One region of the Borborobacter xinjiangensis genome, then DNA from elsewhere that is predicted to be linked to it. Evidence: riboswitches for the same ligand, from Rfam matches in the RefSeq annotation. Region 1 holds a riboswitch; the other holds the start of a gene.
The links. Region 1 has a riboswitch for S-adenosylmethionine ahead of metA (homoserine O-acetyltransferase MetA). Riboswitches for the same ligand answer to the same signal wherever they lie in the genome.
Positions count from the first base shown of each region.

Region 1 (7,351 bases):
GAACATGTCGAACAGTTTCTCGCCGTCGCCCCAGCGTATCGCGCGCTGCAGCGAAGCAAGGTCCTCCGAAAAGCGCGCCAGCATTTCGAGGATTGCGTCCTTGTTGTGCAGGCAGACATCGCGCCACATGGTCGGGTCGGAAGCCGCCAGTCGGGTGAAGTCGCGAAAGCCCGAGGCGGAATATTTGATGACCTCGGACTTGGTCACGGTTTCCAGATCGTCGGCGGTGCCGACGATGTTGTAGGCGATGATATGCGGCAGATGAGAGACGATGGCGAGCACCATGTCATGATGCTCAGGGTCCATCGTATCGATGTTGGAGCCGCAGCGCCGCCAGAATTCCGACAGCTTTTCCAATGCCTGAGGATCGGTACCGGGCAACGGGGTGAAGATGCACCAGCGGTTTTCGAACAGCTCGGCAAAGCCGGCGTCCGGGCCGGACTTTTCCGTGCCCGCCAGCGGGTGGCCAGGAATGAAATGCACATTGGAGGGGAGGACCGGCGCCATTTGCGCGATCACCGACCCTTTGGTGGAGCCGACATCGGTGACGATGGCGCCCGGCTTCAACGCCGGGGCGATTTCTTCGGCAACCGCGCCCGAGGACCCGACCGGCACCGACACGATGACGAGATCGGCGTCCCTCACCGCTTCCGCGGCGCTGGTGGTGTAAGAGTGGCCGAGCTTCAGCTCCTCGGCGCGTTTCAAGGTTTCGGAGCTGCGGGTGGCAATGGCGACGTGGCCGGCAAGGTCCTCGCGATGGATAACCCGCGCCAGCGACGACCCGATGAGGCCGATGCCGACGAGGGCGATCTTCTCAAACAATGGTGCGGACATTTTCTAGCTTTTCAAAAACTCGGTGAGAGCGGCGACGACGCCGCGATTGGCTTCTTCGGTTCCGACCGTCATCCGCAGCGCGTTGGGAAAACCGTAGCCTGCAACGCGCCGCAGAATATAGCCGCGCGCCGTCAAATAATCGTCGGCCGCCTCAGCCGAATGCCCGCCGCCCTCAGGGAAATGGACAAGCACGAAATTACCGACGCTGGGGGTAACCCGTAGTCCGAGCTTCGCAAGTTCTTCGTTAAGCCAGGCAAGCCACTTCTCATTGTGCTCCACCGTGCGTTGCACATGGGCGCGGTCGCGCATGGCGGCAACGCCGGCTGCGATCGCGGCCGCATTGACGTTGAAGGGACCGCGCACCCGGTTCAACGCGTCGACGATGTGGGTGGGCGCATAGGCCCAGCCAATGCGCGCGCCGCCTAGCCCGTGGATCTTGGAAAAGGTGCGCGTCATGACCACGTTTTGCGAATTCGAGACGAGCTCGATGCCGGCTTCATAGTCGTTGCGCCGCACATATTCGGCATAGGCAGCGTCGATGACCAGCAGCACGTGCCTGGGCAGGCCGGCGTGAAGACGACGCACCTCCTCGAACGGCAGGTAGGTGCCGGTCGGATTGTTCGGATTGGCAAGGAAGACGACCTTCGTCTTTGCCGTCACCGCTGCCAGTATTGCATCGACATTGGCGGTCTCATTGGTTTCCTTCGCCACCACCGGCACCCCGCCGGCGGCCTGGATGCAGATGCGATAGACCAGGAAACCGTGTTCGGTGAAAATGCCTTCGTCGCCCGGCTGTATATAGGTCGAGCCCAGAAGACTGATGATTTCGTCCGATCCGTTGGAGCAGACGATGTTGGCCGGGTTCAGCCCATAGGCCTCGGCGATCGCTTCGCGCAGCTTGGTGGCTGAACCGTCCGGATAGAACTCGAGCCGGCCAGCGACTTCGCGCACCGCCTCGATCGCCGCCGGAGAAGGTCCGAGCGGATTTTCATTGGACGACAGCTTGTGAACCGTCACGCCCGCCGGTGCCGCGCTCTTGCCTGGCACATAGGCGGCAATGTCCATGATGCCCGGCTTGGGCTGGGGGCGGCTGGTGTCTTCTGCTTGCGTCATTTGCGGGGATGTCCGGATATTTCCAAAGCCTCAAAGGGGCGCTCGGGAAATACAGGCCGGGGCGCGGAATGTCGAGGGAAAGCTTTGTCGTTGACGCCGCAAGGACACGGTCGTAAAAGGTGGCCATGTTCCGTGGTGATTTGGCCGGTCGGCTTGCAGCCACGTTAAAGAAGTCGCTAAAAAGGACCGATGAAGACGAGCTCGTTCGGACCGGTCGCGATTTCGCCGCCGGTCTTTTTGTTTGGAGCTTGTGTGATGCCGATCAAGATTCCCGATCAACTCCCCGCCCGCGAGGTGCTTGTGCGCGAGGGCGTGTCGGTGATGGACGAACAGACGGCGCTGCGCCAGGACATCCGTCCGCTGCAGATCGGGCTTCTGAACCTCATGCCGAACAAGATCCGCACCGAGACGCAGTTCGCGCGGCTGATCGGCGCCTCGCCCCTTCAGGTCGAACTGACGCTGGTGCGCATCGGCAACCATAAGGCCAAGAACACGCCCGAAGACCACCTTATCTCCTTCTACCAGACATGGGAGGAGGTCAGGCAGCGCAAGTTCGACGGCTTCATCGTCACCGGGGCGCCGGTGGAACTCCTGGACTTCGAGCATGTCACCTATTGGGACGAGCTCAAGCGCATCTTCGACTGGACGACCACCCACGTCCATTCCTCCTTCTTCATCTGCTGGGGGGCGATGGCCGCTGCCTGGCATTTCCATCAGGTTCCGAAATACACACTCGACAAGAAGGCCTTCGGCGTCTTCCGTCATCGCAACAATGCGCCCGCCTCCCCTTATCTTGCGGGCTTTTCGGACGATTTCGCCATTCCCGTTTCGCGCTGGACGGAAGTGCGCGGCACCGACATTCCGTCCGGCTCGGAGTTGAACCTGCTCATGGATTCGGAGGTGACCGGTCCCTGTCTGCTCGCCGAAGCGACCGGCAACCGGCTCTATATGTTCAATCACATCGAATATGATTCCACGTCGCTCAAGGAAGAATATGACCGCGACGTAGCCTGCGGCGTGTCAATCGATGTGCCGCACGAATATTACCCCGAGGACGATCCGGCCCGCCGGCCGCTCAATCGCTGGCGCTCGCATGCCCATCTGCTTTTCGGCAACTGGATCAACCAGGTCTATCAGACCACGTCTTACGACCTGGAGGATGTCGGCAAGAGCCGGGCGACCGTCGCATAGCCGGGAGACGGCTGGCCGCCCGCTGAAGTGGCGATCCGGTCCTATTTCGAGAGGCTGGCGGCGATCAGCCGGTCGGCATTGGCCGCAATCGAGCCCGCCGGACCGCCGGGGCCGAAAAGCTGGCCCGACACATAGGCGCCTTCGATCAGCAGCAACAAGCCGTCGCCCAGCGTGTCCGAGTCCGGCGCGCCCATGGCTTTCGCCATCTCGCGCAGGCGGCGGCGCAGTTCACGTTTGTTGGCCTCGCCCACCAGCCGCGCCGGATGACCCGTTTCGGGGTATTCGATGGCTGCGTTGGTCATGCCGCATCCGCGGTAGTCCGCCATGACCGCACGTGTGCCGACACCCGATAGAAACGCCAATATCTGGCGACGCGGGTCGCCCGGATGCGCTTCTACCGCCGCATCGAAACGCCGCCAGAATTCGACCTCGTAAAGGCGGAGATAAGACGCAGTCAGCTCGTCCTTGGACGAAAAGCTGCGATAGAGGCTGGGCTTGGTGACGCCGGCGCGGCGCACGATCTCATCGACGCCGATGGCGCGTATGCCTTGTCGATAGAACAGATTGCGCGCCACATCGAGTATCCGGTCGGCGGCGCGCGGCAGCGGCGCGGCTGCCGTCCTGTCGGCGCTATCCGACTGGGACTCGACCGTTTTGTCAGGATGATTGGCTGATCTTTGCGTCATTCCACGGTTGCCACTTGACTTTGTTACCGATCGGTACGTAGTTAGGTGAAGAATTTACGTACCGGTTAGTAACATGAACATAGTGCAGAAACGGCCTTTTGGCCAGCGCTACGCTTTCGTGGTGGTGGCAGTCATCTTCCTGGCGCTGCTGATTGCGGCCGGCCTGCGTTCTGCACCCGGCGTGCTGATGCTGCCGCTGGAGGAGGCCTTCGGCTGGCGACGTGATGTCATCTCGCTCGCCGCGGCTATCGGCATTTTCCTCTACGGTCTTGCAGGACCCTTCGCGGCGTCGCTGATGGACGGCGTCGGCCTGCGGCGCACGCTTCTGGGCGCGATCGCTCTGATGTCGGCCGCGACCGGGGCGAGCCTGTTCATGACCGAGCCATGGCAGTTGATCGCCACATGGGGCGTCTTTTCGGGTGTCGGCTCCGGCGCGGTCGCCTCGGTGCTCGGCGCCACAATCGTCAACCGGTGGTTCAAGACCAACCGCGGCCTGATGATGGGATTGATGTCGGCAAGCAGCGCCACCGGCATGCTGGTCTTCCTGCCGCTTCTTGCAGCACTCGCGCAATCAGGCGGCTGGCAGCCTGTGGTGATTGCGGTTTCGCTCGCCACGGCAGCCTTGCTGCCGCTGATCTATTTCCTTGTACCGGAGCGCCCGGCCTCGATCGGCCAGACGCGCTATGGCGCCGACAAGGACGAGGTAGCGGAGGCTCCGGCGCAGGGAAACTTCTTCATGACCACGCTGGCCACGCTGCGCCGTGCGGCCGGCACGCGGGTGTTCTGGTATCTTTTCGCAACCTTCTTCGTCTGCGGCTTCACCACCAACGGGCTGGTCGGCACCCACCTCATCGCCTATTGCGGCGACATGGGCATTCCCGAGGTAAGTGCGGCGGGGTTGCTGGCGCTGATGGGCGTGTTCGATCTGATCGGCACCACCTTTTCCGGCTGGCTGACCGACCGCTTCGATCCACGCAAGCTGCTCGGCGTCTACTACGGGGTTCGCGGCCTGTCGCTGATCTATCTGCCCTTTTCCGGCTTTTCCGGCACCAGCTTGACCATATTCGCCATTCTCTACGGGCTTGACTGGATCGCCACCGTGCCGCCGACGCTCAGGCTCTCCAACGAGGCGTTCGGTGACCGCAGCGGGCCGCTGGTGTTCGGCTGGATCGTCGCCGGCCATCAGGTTGGGGCGGCCACTGCCGCCTTCTTCGGCGGCGCTTTGCGCGAGATGCAGGGCGACTACGTTCTGGCCTTCCAGATCGCCGGGATGACTGCCATCGCTGCCGCTGCCCTTTCGCTGATGATCGATCCGACCGAAACCAGGGAGAGCGCCGCCCAGCCGGCGTGAAGGCACGTTACGGGCCTGCCATTCAGCGCAGCGCCCGTCCAGCCCCTTGCGGCGTCAGCACCGGCACGAAGACGCGGCGCGAAGCCCGCGCCGCCACAGGCACTCCCTGGTAAAGTCGCTTTTGCGCCGCGACCACGACGACGCCGGAAAAAATCGGCCAGAAACGACGACCGCTGCTTTCCAGCAGCCGGTGGAAGCGCAGCATGAAATGGCGCTGCGATGGCGGGAACAGCAGCGCTTCCGACCACGCGGCCGGAGTGAAATTGGCATCGCGCAGCAATTCATTGAGCTGGCTGCGGGAAAACGGCCGGCCGGTGCCGAATGGCGTATGCTCGAAACGCGCCCAGACGCCCCTGCGGTTCGGCACGACGATGACCACGTGGCCGGCCGGCGACAGCACCCGCCAGATTTCCTTCAGTGTCTCACGCGGATTTTCGGCATGTTCGAGCGAATGGACGAGAAGCATGCGGTCGATCGACGAATCGGCCAGCGGCAGTTCCTCGTCGAACACCAGCACCGTCGACGACGGCCGTGACGGCGGCCAGTTCACCGCCCCTTGGGTTGCGGGCATGAAGGCGAAGACCCGCTCCGCATCGGCGCCGAAACGGTCGAGCCAGGGCAGCGTGTAGCCGAGCCCGACCAGACGCTCGTTCGGGATATTGGCCCAGACCGAAGCGAGGGCCATGCCGATCGACTGCGCGGCGATGCCCCCTAGGGTGGTGCTGTAGAATGAGCGCAGATCGACGATATCGCAATTCATGGACCGGACGGTAGCGGCGTTGCCGAAGAAGTTCAACGAAGGTCGCGCCCGCAGGTGACAGAGGCAAGCGCCCACCCTATCCTCCGAAACACTGCTTCACGCACTCATTCATGGAGGCCGGCATGACCCTGCGGATCGAACAATTCATGTGCCGGAGCGACAATTTCGGCGTTCTCGTGCATGACGGCGAAACCGGCCAGACCGCACTGATCGATGCACCTGAGGAGGCCGCGATCCTCACGGCCATTCGCCGCACCGGCTGGACGCCGTCGGTGATACTGACCACGCACCACCATCTGGACCATGTCGAGGCCAATCTGGCGCTGAAACAGCGATTCGGCCTGCGCATCATCGGCCCGGAGGCGGAAGCAAAAAAAATCCCGGGCATCGACGAAACGGTCGAGGACGGATCGGTCTTCACCTTCGGCTCGCAGCAGGTGCATGTCATCGAAACGCCCGGCCATACGGCCGGTCACGTCTGCTATCATTTTCCTGCGGCCAAGGTGGCGTTCACCGCCGATACGCTGTTTGCGCTGGGCTGCGGCCGACTGTTCGAGCGACCACCGGCTGCCATGCTGGCATCGCTGAAGAAACTCGCCGCGCTTCCTTCCGAAACCACCATCTATTGCGGACATGAGTATACGCAGGCGAATGCCCGCTTCGCGCTGTCGGTCGACCCGACCAATTCGGCGCTGAAGGAACGCGCTGCCGAAATCGACCGCCTGCGCGCCGAAGGCAAGCCGACGCTGCCGACGACCATCGCGCGGGAACTCGCGACCAATCCGTTCCTGCGCTGGCACGACAAGGCGATCAGGCGCAATCTCGGCATGGAGAACGCGTCCGACGAGGAGGTGTTCGCCGAACTTCGCCAGCGCAAGGACGTGTTCTAGGCTTCTCTGCGCGGTCAGGCTCGTGCTTCAGCCTTCTTCGAAGCAGCCTTGCCGAACAGCAGCGATTTCGCCGCAAGCACGGCACCTCCGGTAATGAGCAGGCAAGCGGCGATGATGCTGAGGCTCGGCTCGGCGAAACCCGCGACGATCAGCACCAGGGTCGAGAGCAGCGGCGCGGCATAGCTTGCCGCGCCCAGCACCTGGATATTGCCGCGCTTCACGCCATGATCCCAGGCGTAGAAGGCTGCCCCCACCGGCATCAGCCCGAGGCCGAGGATTGCCAGCCATTGCCCAGCGGTTTCCGGCAGCACCGTCTGCTCGAGCGCCAGGTGACAGGCGAGCGAAAGCAGCGAAGTGGCCGCACAGAACCAGGTGACGATACTGGTCGGCACGGCCGGAAAGCGACGCGACAATAGCGAATAGCCCGACCACAGGAAAGCGCAAACACCAGCCATGGCGTAACCGAAAAGGTAGCGGCTTTCGAAGGCAAGACCGCCGCCCTTGGTGACGATAAGGAAAGTGCCGG
Region 1 covers NZ_JBLLVA010000014.1:66,664-74,014, forward strand. The annotation lists gene ACLKMW_RS15830 (prephenate/arogenate dehydrogenase family protein) at 1-834, opposite strand, end outside; gene hisC (histidinol-phosphate transaminase) at 838-1,947, opposite strand; SAM riboswitch at 2,070-2,148, shown strand; gene metA (homoserine O-acetyltransferase MetA) at 2,203-3,138, shown strand; gene ACLKMW_RS15845 (TetR/AcrR family transcriptional regulator) at 3,180-3,824, opposite strand; gene ACLKMW_RS15850 (MFS transporter) at 3,898-5,175, shown strand; gene ACLKMW_RS15855 (methyltransferase domain-containing protein) at 5,198-5,935, opposite strand; gene gloB (hydroxyacylglutathione hydrolase) at 6,058-6,825, shown strand; gene yddG (aromatic amino acid exporter YddG) at 6,840-7,351, opposite strand, start outside.

Region 2 (7,351 bases), on a different contig from region 1:
TGATTGTGATTTTCGCGTGACGGGTTTTCAAGCCTAACTGAAACAAACCGTGCTGGGAGTGGCTGCATGCTGGATGGCTGGGCGCGCAGGCGCATCGATCCTGTGTTCGACATCATCGGCAGTCGCCTTGCCGCCGCCGGCGCGTCGGCAAATGGCGTGACGCTCGCCGCCTTTGCCGTGGGCATGGCGGCAGCCGTCGCCATTGCTCAGGGCTGGTATCTTGCCGGCCTCATTCTCCTGGCTGCAAGCCGCCTTGGCGACGGCCTGGACGGCGCCGTGGCCAGGATCAACGGCAAGACCGACCTTGGCGGCTATCTCGACATCGTGCTCGATTTCGCCTTCTACGGAGCGATTCCCATCGCGTTCGTGCTGGCCGATCCGGCGGCCAATGCGGTGGCCGGCGCGGTGCTGGTCTTCGCCTTCTATGTCAACGGCGCCAGTTTCCTTGCCTATGCCGTCATGGCCGAGAAACGAAAGCTTGAAACCCAGGCGAGGGGGGCGAAATCGCTCTTCTTCACCACCGGCTTGGCGGAAGCGACCGAAACGCTGGCCGTCTTCGTCGCCTTCTGCCTGTTTCCGCGCTGGTTCGCGCCGCTCGCCTACATCTTCGCGGCCGTGACGCTCTACACCGCCCTGTCGCGCATCGTGCTGGCCGGGCGAACGTTCCGCTGACGCTTACTGATCAGCCACCGGGCTTTTTGCTTCGAGCGCGTCCCCCGGCCGCCCGTCTTCCCGGCTCTTTGACAATGGCCAGACGGTGCAACCGGGCATGGCGATAATGACGCGCGGGCTGGGGTGGAAAGGAGTATGGAGGCAAAGATCATCAGGCCGCCGCCTCACTTGCCGGCTCCTTAAGCTGCCGCCCTCAGCGCCTGATCGATATCCGTCAAAAGGTCGTCGATATCCTCCAGGCCGAGCGACAGGCGCAGCGTGCCGTCGCCGATGCCAAGCTCGGCGCGAGCCTCCGGCGTCAGGTTCTTGTGCGTGGTGGTTGCCGGGTGGGTGATCAGGCTCTTTGAATCGCCGAGATTGTTGGTGATGAGGAAGATGTCGAGCGCGTTCTGGAACGCGAAGGCCGCCTTCTTGCCGCCCTTGACGTCGAGGCAGATCAGCGTCGAGCCGCCCGACATCTGCTTCTTGACGATATCGGCTTGCGGATGGTCGGGGCGGCCCGGATAAATCACCCGGGTGATCTCCGGCCGCTCGGCCAGGAAATCCGCCACTTTGGCGGCGTTTTCCGTCTGCTGGCGTACCCTGAGTGGCAGCGTTTCAAGTCCCTTCAGCAGTGTCCAGGCGTTGAACGGCGAAAGGCTCGGACCGGTGTGGCGGAAATAGTCGTGGAGGTTCTCGTCGATCCACTTCTTGTCGGAGAGCACGATGCCGCCGAGGCACCGACCCTGTCCGTCGATGTGCTTGGTTGCCGAATAGACAACGACATGCGCGCCAAGCTCCAGCGGCCTCTGCTGCAACGGCGTGGCGAAGACGTTGTCGACCACCACCTTCGCGCCGATCGAATTCGCGAGTGCCGAAACCGCCGCGATGTCCACCACTTCCAATGTCGGGTTGGTCGGGCTTTCGAGGAAGAACAGCTTGGTATTGGGCCGCAGCGCCTTTTCCCAGTTTTCGACCTTCGTGCCGTCCACCAGCGTGGCCTCGATGCCGTATCGCGGCGCCAGCGTCTCGACCACCCAGCGGCAAGAGCCGAACAGCGCGCGCGCCGCCACGATATGGTCGCCGGCTTTCAGGCTGCACAGCACCGCGGCCGCCACCGCCGCCATGCCGGAGGCCATGGCGCGGGCGTCTTCCGCGCCCTCCAGCGCGCACATGCGCTTTTCGAACATGTCGACGGTCGGGTTGGCGTAGCGCGAATAGATGAAGCCAGGCAGTTCGCCCTTGAAGCGGGCTTCGGCGGCTTCGGCGCTTTCGTAGACATAGCCCTGCGTCAGATAGATCGCTTCCGAGGTCTCGCCGAAGTCGGAACGCAGCGTTCCGGTGTGGACAAGTTGGGTTGCGGGTTTCCAATTGCGCTTCTTTTCGATTGTCATCGCCCTGATCCAGACACAAAAAAACCGGCCGCAAAAAGTCGCGTGCCGGTCCAAAAGCGGCCCTTTAGCGACTTGTTTAACGTGGCTGCAAGCCGACCGGCAAATCACCACGGGATAAAATGCCTTTAGACCCGGTGCCCGCTTGCGTCAATGATGCGTATCATTAAACGTCGGTCAGTTGTTTCAGGAGCGGATATTGCACAAGTCGGGCATTCTTCCGGATCAGGAGATCGGCGCGCTGTTCCAGTCCGGCCGGCTCGCCTCGGCGCGGCCGCTCGACAAGGACCAGATCCAGCCTGCCAGCCTCGACCTCAGGCTTGGCGACAGGGCATGGCGGGTGCGCGCCAGCTTTTTGCCGGGGCCGGACTGCCGTGTCGCTGAAAAGCTCGACCGGCTCAAGCTGCACGAGATCGACCTGGCCAATGGTGCGGTGCTGGAAACCGGCTGCGTCTATATCGTGCCGCTTCTGGAACGGCTCGACCTGCCGGCTTCTGTTTCGGCCTCCGCCAACCCGAAAAGTTCCACCGGCCGCCTCGACATTTTCACCCGGGTCATGACCGACCGCGGCCAGGAGTTCGACAAGATTCCGGCCGGCTATTCGGGTCCGCTTTATCTCGAGGTCAGCCCGCGCACCTTCCCGATCATCGTGCGCACCGGCTCGCGCCTGTCGCAGGTCCGCTTCCGCGTCGGCAACGCGCTTTTGAGCGAGGCCGAGCTTCACGCGCTGCATGAGGCCGAGCGGCTGGTTGCCTCCGACGTGCCGAACATTTCCGGCGGCGGCATCGCGCTTTCCATTGACCTCCAGGGCAATGGCGATGGCCTGGTCGGCTATCGCGGCAAGCATCACACCGGGCTGGTGGACGTTGACAAGCGCGCGGCGCAAGACGTGCAGGATTTCTGGGAGCCGCTCTATCGTCGCGGCACCGGCGAATTGGTGCTGGACCCGGACGAATTCTACATTCTTGTTTCACGCGAGGCGGTGCACGTGCCGCCCGAATACGCCGCCGAAATGACGCCCTTCGATCCGTTGGTCGGCGAATTCCGCGTTCACTATGCAGGCTTCTTCGATCCCGGTTTCGGTCACTCGAAGGCCGGCGGAACCGGCAGTCGCGCGGTGCTCGAAGTGCGCAGCCACGAGGTGCCGTTCATTCTCGAACATGGTCAGATCGTCGGCCGCCTGGTCTATGAGCGCATGGCATCGCGCCCGAAGGCGCTCTACGGCAGCGATCTCGGCTCCAATTATCAGGCGCAGGGCCTGAAACTGTCCAAGCATTTCCGCGCCGGCTGAGACAGCACGGCAAAGCGGCGCGAGACGACGCTAGTCTTCCGGCAGGGAAGCGGGATGGCGGATCGAGGACGTGCGCGAGCCAGCGACTGGCGGTTTGCCAGTCAGGCCGGTACGCGCCGGCAAGCGCCCGGTTTGCATGACGCTTCCGGTTGCGGGTTGTCGTTTGCGCCACCAGATGTACCAGCCGGTTGCCAGCAACAGCAGGGGAACTGTTCCGATCAGTAGAACGGCAAGTCGGCCGGGCAGGCTGAAGGCCGTCCCGATATGGAGCGGATATTTGTAGTCCGAAATCCCGAGCCCCGTGCCGATCTGCCGCCAGTCATGCGCATGAAGCACCTGGCTTGTATAAGGGTCGATCGCCACAAAGCTGCGGCCGTTAGGGTGCGTATTCGTCGGAAATCGCATGCGAACCACAGCCGGCTCGGCCTCCGTCTGCGGAAACTTCACCGAAACAAGCTCGGCACCGGGTAGAGCATTCCGTGCGCTGGTGAGCCAGGCGGAAACCGGCTCCCGAGACGCCTCCGCCGGCATAGTCACCTTGTCCGGCAGCGACAATGTCGGCCCGCCCAGGCTGGTGATCAGGAACGAAGTTGTGACCTGATGAAACACCAGCATGGTTCCGGTAATCACCGGAACCAGCAGGAAGAGCGCGGAAGCGGCTCCTGCCACCCGGTGCAGATCGTACATTCTGGGCAGCATAGGCAGGCGCCAGCGGATCTTGAAGGTGTTGGCGAGCCGTCCTCGCCTGGGCCACCACAGGGCGATGCCCGTCGCCACGATGCTGATCAGCAGCAGTGCCAAGTAGCCGCTGATCGTTTCGCCGGTTTCGCCAGCCAGAAGATGCACATGAAAATTGCGAAGGAACCCGACCAGACCGTCATGCTCGTCGCGCGTGCCGAGCACGCGCGACGTGTAAGGGTCCAAATAGACTTCTTCGGAGCCCTCCTTACCCATGCGGAACAGCAGGCTTTCATCGTCCCTTCGAGGCAAGCGCATGGAGACGAGCGGCGCATGGGGAAACTGCTGTCGAACAGTCGCCACGGCGTCGTCCGGATTCCACGCTCGCGCATGCACCTCAACCCGCAACAGATGCGGATTGAGCGCTGCATCGATTTCGTGGCTGAACACCAGCAGGCTGCCGCTCAGCGCGATTGCTGCCGCCCATAGGCCCACCGACAGGCCGAGAACGCGATGCAGGACGCGGCAAAACTGCTTCACCGAGGCGAACCGCATGGGAGCGCCTAAAACTGCTTCTGGAAGGTGAGAGCGAAGGTCCGCCCACGGCCGGCGAAGAATTGGTCGTCGCGTGTCGTGGCCGTCTGCGAGTAGTAGGTGATGTACTGTTCATTGAACAGATTCTCGACGCTCAGCAGAAAGTCGCCGGCGGGCGTCGTCGTAGCCAGTGACAGATCGACAAGCGTGTAGCCGTCGAAGTTCTGATTGGCAGGCGCCGCATCGCCGGTGAAGTCCCGGTCGAAGAAATGCGAGAGCTGTACGCGCGCAGACAACGGCAGTGGCAGAGCATCCTGCGTGTTCCACTCGGCAAAGATATTGAGCCGATCCGGTGCGACATTGACGCCGCCCAGATCCGTATCCACCACGTCGTCGCCATCGGAATCGAACCGGCCGGTGGTCCGCGAATACATGGCGCCTAAGCGCCACTCGTCGGTGAGATCATACGCGGCCGACAGTTCGAGGCCTTGCAGTTCGGTCCTCTCGCGGCGGACCTCGAATATGCCGCCGACATTTTCCAGACGCATGCCGAGGTCGGAGTCGGACCAGAAATAGGCGGCATGAAGCTTCAGCCGGTCGCCATTGTAATCAACGCCGATTTCCCGGTTGTCCGCGATCACCGGTTCGAGGTTGAGGAGATCGGCAACGTTCTGGCCAGGCGCGTCCACCGCCCGCAGCACGCGGCCGATATCCGGCATGGTGAAGCCCTTCGAATAGGAGCCGTAGACCGACCAATTGGCACCGAGATCGAACACCGCGCCGACATTGGGCAGTACGTCGTCGAATTTTGGCGTTCCGCCCTCGACGGCGATGCCGCCGGCGCCGGCAATAGTGGTGTAATCGTCGACCTTCAGTCTCGCCGACTCGTAACGAAGGCCGCCGCTGAGCTGCAGCCGCTCGTCGAACAGCGCCTGATTGAGCTGGACGAACGGCGCCCAGTTGGTGAAAGTGGTCTCCGGCACCCATTCACGGTCCGTATGAACCAGAACCTGGCTTGTCTGGTCGACCAGATAATCGAGACCGGTGGTGACGGTAAGACCCGGTATATTGAACCCGTCATGGCTGTAGCTCAGCTTCAGACCATGCTTCTGCGATTCATTTTGTGACTGGTCGAGCAGCGTGCCTACGGGCGCGATGGCCGGATCCTGAAAGGATGGAAGTATGCCGCCGCCGAACAATGCGGCAAAATCCTGGTAGAACGCCTGGGCGCGTAATTGTCCGTCCCACAATGCGTCGTGATTATAGTCGAGCGAGACCGTGGTGACGGCGTTTTCAGGCGCGTCCCCTTCAGGTTCGCCGCGTTGCACTGTCGTCGGTATTCCGGCGGCGCGATCGCCAGGTACCACCGCATAGTCGCCCTTGCCGCTCAAGCGATAATCATTGACCATCAGTTGCAGCCGCTGGTCCGGCGTGAAGTCGTAACCGGCCTTGAAGAACAGGTCGCGACTGGTCGAATTGGCGAGATCGCCCTGGGTGAGATCAAGTCCGATCGGCAAGCCGGCCGCATCGAAATAGAGGCCCTGCGTCTGCAGAGTGCCGCCGACGGTCAGATCGGCATCGCCCCATTTGCGGCCGGTCAGAAACACGCCCTTGTAGCCGAAGCCATCGCTTTCGAAATCGCCCGAGGCCGTCATCCGCGTCTTGATAAGGCTCGTCCATTCCTCGGACTGCGCCATATTGCGGGTGTGCAGGTTGATGATGCCGCCGAGCGCTCCCATGCCCTGGACGGCGCTGGAGCCATTTATCACTTCGACGCGCTCCAGCAGGTCCGGATCGATAGTATGCGCCTCGCGCTTGCTATCGCGCAAAGGCGTGCTTTGCGGCACGCCGTCGATCATGAAGAGTGGTGGACGCCCCCGCAGCGTCTCGCCGGAATTCGAAAGCTTCTGCCGGCTCGGCGAATAATTCGGCACCAGATGGCCCAGCACCGTGGAGAGATCGTCGGATATGGAAAGCTCGGTATCGAGCTGTTCCTGATCGATGATGGTGACGGTATTCGGAACCGAGGAGATCGGCTGCGGGGTCCGCAGCGCGCCCAGCACGACCAACTGCTCGAGAACGGTCACTTCATTGTCGTCGGTGGTCGCGTCCTGCGCACCGGCAGACGAGCTGGCAAGGGCAACTATCCCCGCTGTTGCCCACAACTGTGCCTTCATTCCAATCTCCTCCTTACAGGCTTGTTGTCGTCTTGCCTGGCAGGGGAGCTGGGTGATGACGTTACGTTACGGCGGAGTAGTTATCATGAATGTGTCTGTCAAGTTTAAGAGGGCACTCGGTCCACTGTGAAAAGGTACCATAGTCAGTTGCGCCCCCCGGCTCGCCATTGGGGCAAACTCCGAGGCTGAGAAAGTCAGGCGCAAGTCTTTGAAAGCAGGGCTGGAGCGGGTAGCGGGAATCGAACCCGCGCGATCAGCTTGGGAAGCTGACAAGCTACCATTACATCATACCCGCGTGACAGCACGGATATCATGACCCGGCAGGTCACGGCAACGGGAATCAGGCGCGTTCAAACGTCTTGAAGCGCGCCCTTCAAGTGCGTATGTGCGCGCAACGCTATCGAACAAGCGAATCGCGGGAGAATGTCGGTGTCCGGACTTACACGCTTTCTCGGGGACAGCCCGTTCCGGGTGGTGCTCAAACTTGCGGTGATCTCGTTTCTTGTCGGCATCGTCATGAGCTATTTCGGCTGGTCGCCCTATGACGTGGTTTATGGCGTCCGCGATTTCTTTCTTCAGATGTGGAATATGGGCTTCCGGGCCATTGATCGGTTCGTCGGCTATTTCCT
Region 2 covers NZ_JBLLVA010000003.1:135,323-142,673, reverse strand. The annotation lists gene ACLKMW_RS05170 (CDP-alcohol phosphatidyltransferase family protein) at 67-672, shown strand; gene ACLKMW_RS05165 (O-succinylhomoserine sulfhydrylase) at 852-2,045, opposite strand; SAM riboswitch at 2,090-2,166, opposite strand; gene ACLKMW_RS05160 (2'-deoxycytidine 5'-triphosphate deaminase) at 2,242-3,333, shown strand; gene ACLKMW_RS05155 (PepSY-associated TM helix domain-containing protein) at 3,364-4,566, opposite strand; gene ACLKMW_RS05150 (TonB-dependent receptor) at 4,575-6,722, opposite strand; tRNA gene ACLKMW_RS05145 (tRNA-Gly) at 6,944-7,017, opposite strand; gene ACLKMW_RS05140 (DUF6460 domain-containing protein) at 7,146-7,351, shown strand, end outside.
Region 2: another riboswitch for S-adenosylmethionine. It lies ahead of ACLKMW_RS05165 (O-succinylhomoserine sulfhydrylase); the one in region 1 lies ahead of metA (homoserine O-acetyltransferase MetA).